3 regions of the Vibrio sp. Vb0349 genome follow, and region 1 is predicted to be linked to each of the others. Evidence: predicted binding sites of a transcription regulator. Region 1 holds the regulator's gene; each other region holds the start of a gene.
The links. Region 1 encodes PurR, which represses purine synthesis genes. Its sites were predicted from a motif close to TNANGNAAACGTTTNCNTNA; they were not measured.
Positions count from the first base shown of each region.

Region 1 (2,280 bases):
TGTGAACTGTTTTTGAAGACAGAAAAATACGGCGCTCTTCCTTACGCATCCATGTACATTGGTGAATCAGGTTTACTGAATGACAAGCCAGCTGAGGAAATGGAAAAGTTGATGGCTGAATTTGGCGTTCAAGTAGACGAAAACCTAAAGGAACCTGCGGATCACTTAGCCGTTGAGCTCGACTTTCTCGGGAACATGATTATCCGCTCAAACGAGCTTGAACAAGAAAAACACATGGAAGAAGCCTTCGTTAAACAAAACGACTTTATCCAGCAACAATTGATGTCTTGGTTACCTCAGTTTTCAGACAAATGTAAAAAATTCGATGAATTTGGATTTTACTCAAGTGTCGCGAAACTATTAGTTGCATTTTGTAAACTAGACAGCGCCTACCTTCTTGGTGAATAATTGCCGCCTATTTTTAGGGAGCCTGCCTATCGGGCTTCCTGTGTGCCTGAAAGTGACCGATTGTAAGTAACTTGGGTATAATATTCGTTTGCCTTAACTTAGCGCAAAGACGCTTGGTTATTTAGCAGTCAAAATGTGACTTCAAATACACAAATCTCTTGCTGAAAACATTGCTAGTCAGTCCACATAGGGCTAAAATGTGAGCGCAAACGATTAAATATGATTTATATGTAAACCGCTGAAATATAGCGGTTTTTGTGTTTTCTTAACAGGTTGATGGCAATTTCTCATCAGATAGAAAAAGATAAAATTCATCGACCGATGCTGCTACGCACCCTTTTGTCGCACTTGGATCAACCGCTGCCGAGACACTTAGCGCCAATTTTAGATTGCTAGGTGTGAAACCATTAGAGCATCAGGTACATCCAATACGACATATTTCAGTAGCTCGATACAGGACACCATTTATGGCCACGATAAAAGACGTTGCTCGCTTAGCCGGCGTTTCCACTACGACAGTTTCGCACGTTATCAATAAAACGCGTTTCGTTGCAGAAGCAACGCAAGAAAAAGTAATGAAAGCCGTTGACGAGCTGAATTACGCGCCAAGTGCCGTTGCACGCAGCCTAAAATGCAACTCAACTCGTACTATTGGCATGTTAGTAACGCAGTCAACCAACCTATTCTTCTCAGAAGTGATTGACGGGGTTGAGAGCTACTGTTACCGCCAAGGCTATACTCTGATTTTATGTAACACAGGCGGGATTTACGAAAAACAACGCGATTACATTCGTATGCTGGCTGAAAAGCGCGTTGATGGCATCCTAGTGATGTGTTCTGACTTAACCGAAGAACTAAAAGAGATGCTTGACCGTCATGCGGACATTCCTAAAGTGGTCATGGATTGGGGCCCAGAGAGCTCGCAAGCAGACAAAATCATGGATAACTCAGAAGAAGGTGGCTACATTGCGACCAAACATCTGATTGACAATGGTCATACGGATATCGCTTGTCTAAGCGGTCATTTTGAAAAGCTTGCTTGCCAAGAGCGCATTGCAGGTTTCCGTCGCGCAATGAGCGAAGCGAACCTAGCTGTAAATGAAGACTGGATCCTTGAAGGTAACTTTGAATGTGATACGGCCGTATTAGTTGCAGATAAAATTACCGCAATGGACAAGCGCCCGACGGCGGTATTCTGTTTTAACGACACAATGGCTCTAGGCCTAATGAGCCGCTTGCAACAAAACGGGATCAAAATTCCTGAAGATATTTCAGTGATCGGCTACGACAACATCGAGCTTGCAGAATACTTCTCTCCACCGCTAACGACTATCCACCAACCTAAACGTCGTGTTGGTAAAAATGCATTCGAAATTCTACTTGAGCGTATCAAAGATAAAGAACACGAAAAACGAATTTTCGAAATGCAACCTGAGCTTGTAATTCGAAATACTGTGAAAAAAATGAACTAAATTTTACTGTATTTAACCGTGTTAAATAAGCGCTCTACAGGGGCGCTTATTTTTTTGGGAAAATTAAGCATTCTCTAATACTTCACACCGCTCTAATAACAATTGACTAACGTTAACTCCCTGTTTTATATAAATGTAATATATATTAAGAACTCCTTTTCAAAGGCCAATTTGCACCTTTCCATATGCAAAATAGAGCATTCAATCTATCATTTTTATTGAACCAAAATCACACTTTTAACGCTAAACCGTGATGTTAATTCAATATAAGAAGTATGCTCATTGTGTCACGCACAGGGCAAACCATTCGAAAGAGTGGGACGCAAAGCCTCCGGCCTGAACCATATTACGATATGGAAGGTAGCGGGGTTACCGATGGCAAGTGTGTAAGCAATGACTT
Region 1 covers NZ_JAWOTS010000015.1:1,357-3,636, forward strand. Annotated here, with positions in the region: gene torD (molecular chaperone TorD) at 1-408, shown strand, start outside; gene purR (HTH-type transcriptional repressor PurR) at 876-1,880, shown strand; cyclic di-GMP riboswitch class I at 2,168-2,257, shown strand.

Region 2 (2,280 bases), on a different contig from region 1:
AACGCCGATTCAAACCGTTGCCATTCCTGATACAAAACGTGACGACATCGTCGAGCGTGTCCGAAATGCCTGCTTAAACGAAGGCAAGCAGGCATATTGGGTGTGTACCCTGATTGATGAGTCGGAAGTATTAGAAGCGCAAGCCGCGGCAGATACCGCAGAAGAGCTTCAACGTAAACTGCCGGACATAAAAATTGGTCTAGTGCACGGACGAATGAAGCCGGCAGAGAAACAAGCGGTGATGCAAGATTTCAAAGACAATAAACTGCATTTGCTGGTCGCAACGACAGTGATTGAAGTTGGTGTGGATGTGCCAAACTCTAGCTTGATGATCATAGAAAACCCTGAACGTCTTGGTTTGGCACAATTACACCAGTTAAGAGGTCGCGTGGGCCGAGGTTCCGTTGCTAGCCATTGTGTGCTGCTGTACCACTCTCCGCTGTCAAAAACCGCGCAAAAACGTCTCGGAGTACTACGTGAAAGTAACGATGGCTTCGTCATTGCGCAGAAAGACCTAGAAATTCGTGGCCCTGGAGAACTATTGGGTACAAAGCAGACAGGTCTTGCTGATTTCAAAATCGCAGACTTAGTTCGAGATCAACGCCTGATTCCCGAAGTTCAGCGTATTGCGCGTCATATTCATGACAATTACCCGACTAACGCAACAGCGATTATCGATCGCTGGTTGGGTGAGCGGGATATTTACTCCAAAGCGTAATGATTGAAAGCGAGCCAAATGGCTCGTTTTTTAATACGCCAAAAACAAAGCAAACGTTTGCTTTTTGAGTAAATCTCTCTATAATCGCGCACAAATTTTTAAGTGTGTTAGATCACACTCCACCAACCTGAGTTGACTCTGATTAACAGCAATCACAGGTAACGACGTCAACTCCACCCTGCTCTCCCATTCAGCGAGAACTAGGGAAATATTGCGACTAGCGAGACAAACAATGACAACTTCAAACCGATCTTCGGAACTGGTCTATCAACTCAACGATCGACCACCTTTGCCTCAAACCATTTTTGCCGCACTTCAGCACTTATTGGCGATGTTCGTCGCGGTTATCACTCCGTCACTGATCATCTGTCAGTCTTTGGGTGTACCAGCAGACCAAACGAATACCATCATCAGCATGTCTTTGTTTGCGTCAGGCGTGTCTTCGTTTATTCAAATTCGCACCGTTGGCCCAATTGGCTCTGGTTTGCTCTCTGTTCAAGGCACCAGCTTTAACTTTTTAGGTCCTATTATTGGTGCAGGCCTATCGCTGAAAGCCGGTGGAGCAGACATCAGCACCATGATGGCTGCCATTTTTGGTACGATTTTAGTCGCATCATTTGCAGAAATTTTTCTATCTCGCGTGTTGGAGCATGCCCGCCGAATCATCACTCCGCTTGTTTCAGGCATCGTCGTCACTCTTATCGGTCTCACACTGATTCAAGTCGGCTTAGTATCAATGGGCGGTGGCTACGCAGCATTAAATGAAGGAACCTTCGGCAGCTTAGACAAACTTGCTCTGGCTGGGACGGTACTTGGATTAATTGTGATTTTAAACCGCTCGAAAAACCCATACATCCGTGTGGCTTCAATCGTGATTGCGATGCTAGTGGGCTACATCATGGCGTATTTTATGGGGATGGTAGATACTTCTCAGCTAGGCGCAACCGAGATCGTAGCACTGCCCGTACCAATGCAATATGGCTTATCGTTTGACTGGTCTCTGTTCATTCCGCTGGTACTGATTTTCTTTATTACCGCACTAGAGGCCATCGGTGATATTACCGCAACATCTGAAGTGTCTGGTGAGCCAGTAAAAGGCCCAGTGTACATGAAACGCATTAAGGGCGGTGTGTTAGCAGACGGCTTAAACTCTGCAATCGCAGCCGTTTTCAACAGCTTCCCGAACTCAACGTTTAGCCAGAATAACGGCATCATCATGCTAACAGGAGTCGCGAGCCGCTACGTGGGTTACTTTATTTCAGGCATGTTAGTGATTCTTGGCTTGTTTCCTGGCGTCGCTAGCTTTGTTCAGCTGATTCCTGAGCCAGTACTTGGCGGCGCAACGATTGTCATGTTTGGTACGATTGCTGCCGCTGGTGTGCGTATTATCTCTCGTGTTGAGCTCGATCGCCGCGCAATTCTGATCATGGCCTTATCCTTCTCAATGGGACTTGGTATCGCACAAAAACCAGAGATCCTGCAATTTATGCCAGAATTTATTAAGAGTATTTTCTCAACTGGTGTTGCAGCAGGTGGCATCACTGCGATCATTTTAAATTTAC
Region 2 covers NZ_JAWOTS010000034.1:14,610-16,889, reverse strand. Annotated here, with positions in the region: gene recG (ATP-dependent DNA helicase RecG) at 1-718, shown strand, start outside; gene R7Q47_RS21135 (uracil-xanthine permease family protein) at 951-2,280, shown strand, end outside.
Region 2: a site for PurR is predicted at 764-783, ahead of R7Q47_RS21135 (uracil-xanthine permease family protein). Genes of this name have one in related genera too.

Region 3 (2,280 bases), on a different contig from region 1:
AAGTGTTTTGAAGATAATTCGTTGATCCGCGAGACATTAGAGCAAGATGGACTTGGTCGCGTTTTGTTAATTGACGGTGGCGGTTCCCTACGTAAAGCCCTTATCGATGCAGAAATCGCAACCATTGCGGAAGAAAACGAGTGGGAAGGCATTGTCGTTTACGGTTGTGTTCGTGAAGTCGATGAACTTGAAGATATGAATTTAGGCATTCAAGCCCTCGCTTCTATTCCTGTTGGAGCGACCAGCCAGGGTATTGGTGAATTGGATGTACCAGTCAACTTTGGCGGCGTCAGCTTCTTACCTGAAGATTATATTTATGCTGATAGCACCGGAATTATCCTGTCGCCTGAACCATTGAATATTGATTTAGAGTTGGATGAAGAAGCATAACGAGTCTTAGGCGCCTAAGTTATAGGGTCTTCTCTTGGCTCTTAGCGCCTAGCCTTGTCTTAACATTTTCTACTTCCCTAAAACACAAACACCCGCTTAACGCGGGTGTTTTTAATTTGGAATGAAGAAGCCGAATTATTCCACTTCGTCCATTTTGCCAAGTAGTGCACGAATGCGCTCTTGCCATTGTGCGTGCTCTTGCTGTGCTTGTTGTGCTTTTTGCTCTAGCTCTTCACGTTGAGAGCGAAGCTCGTTCGCTTCTTCCGCAAGTTTAGCTTTATCTTCTTTCAGCTCTTCGACTTCCATCTGAAGAAGAGTGATTGTGTCAACTGCAGTTTGAATTTTAGATTCTAGTTGTTCTAGTACTTCAAAAGACATCTTGGCCTACCTATGTTATTCCGTTGGGACGATGTGCGAGATTGATGCACACCTAACCTATATAAGGTTCATTCTACTCAGCGTCGCGATGAGAAACACTCACTATATTCGATATTTTGCATCATTCGGTCAAAAAATCAGCGCAATCTCACTAAACGCTGACTTTTCTTGTCGCCGAAGCATTTTTGAGCAAGGATTTTGCGTCTCGCTACGCTGAAAATCGCCCTAAGTATTGATCAAATTCAAGTTAGATAAAGTAAAAGCCTCGCAAAAAGGCAAACGTTTACTCGACCTTGTGATAGAATCGCCGCGCAAATTCTTCTTCCCTCTTGCTTACTTGGAGACATCATGAAACGCGATTTAGCAATGGCATTTTCCCGTGTGACTGAAGGTGCAGCTCTGGCTGGTTACAAATGGCTTGGCCGTGGCGATAAAAACGCAGCCGATGGCGCAGCTGTTGAAGTTATGCGCACGCTACTGAACAAAACAGATATCAGTGGTGAAATTGTCATTGGTGAGGGTGAAATCGATGATGCGCCAATGCTGTACATTGGTGAGCAAGTGGGTATTGGTGGTGATGAAGTAGATATTGCAGTCGACCCGATTGAAGGAACGCGTATGACGGCAATGGGACAATCGAACGCACTAGCCGTACTTGCCGCAGGTGAGAAAGGCAGCTTTCTTAAAGCGCCAGATATGTACATGGAAAAACTGGTTGTTGGCCCTGGTGCAAAAGGCGTAATTGACTTAGAAAAGCCGTTAAAAGAAAACCTAGAGAACGTAGCAAAGGCCCTGAACAAGCCACTTGATACCCTAGTCGTTATTACCCTTGCGAAACCTCGCCACGATGACGTTATTGCAGAAATGCAAGCAATGGGCGTACGTGTTTTTGCGGTGCCTGATGGTGACGTGGCTGCCTCTATTCTAACTTGTATGCCAGACAGTGAAGTGGACATGATGTACTGTATTGGCGGTGCGCCAGAAGGGGTTGTATCAGCAGCGGTAATTCGAGCGCTAGACGGTGACATGCACGGTCGCCTGCTTCCTCGTCACGAAGTAAAAGGCGATACTGAAGAAAACCGCATTTACGGCGCAGATGAACTAAAACGCTGCGATGAAATGGGCGTAAAAGCGAATGTTGTCCTCAAAATGGAAGACATGGCTCGTAGCGACAATGTGGTATTTTCAGCTACAGGCATCACTAAAGGTGACTTGCTGGAAGGTATCTCTCGTCAAGGCAATATTGCAACCACAGAAACGCTGCTCGTACGCGGTCGATGCCGAACTATTCGCCGCATCAAATCGACTCACTACTTAGATCGTAAAGATCCAGAAGTGCGTGATATTATTCTTTAAGCATTTCTCGAGGCTCTCGCTCAGTCTGAGTTTGAGCCTTTCTTTCCGCACTACGGGCAATAGATTCTGAATCACATTCGTTCCTCGTTGTTCAGAATGACGGTGACTTTAATAAGCTCTAAATCAAAAGAACTCGTCATTCTAGCCAACTCCAGC
Region 3 covers NZ_JAWOTS010000040.1:6,920-9,199, reverse strand. Annotated here, with positions in the region: gene rraA (ribonuclease E activity regulator RraA) at 1-390, shown strand, start outside; gene zapB (cell division protein ZapB) at 526-768, opposite strand; gene glpX (class II fructose-bisphosphatase) at 1,117-2,124, shown strand.
Region 3: a site for PurR is predicted at 1,040-1,059, ahead of glpX (class II fructose-bisphosphatase). Genes of this name have one in related genera too.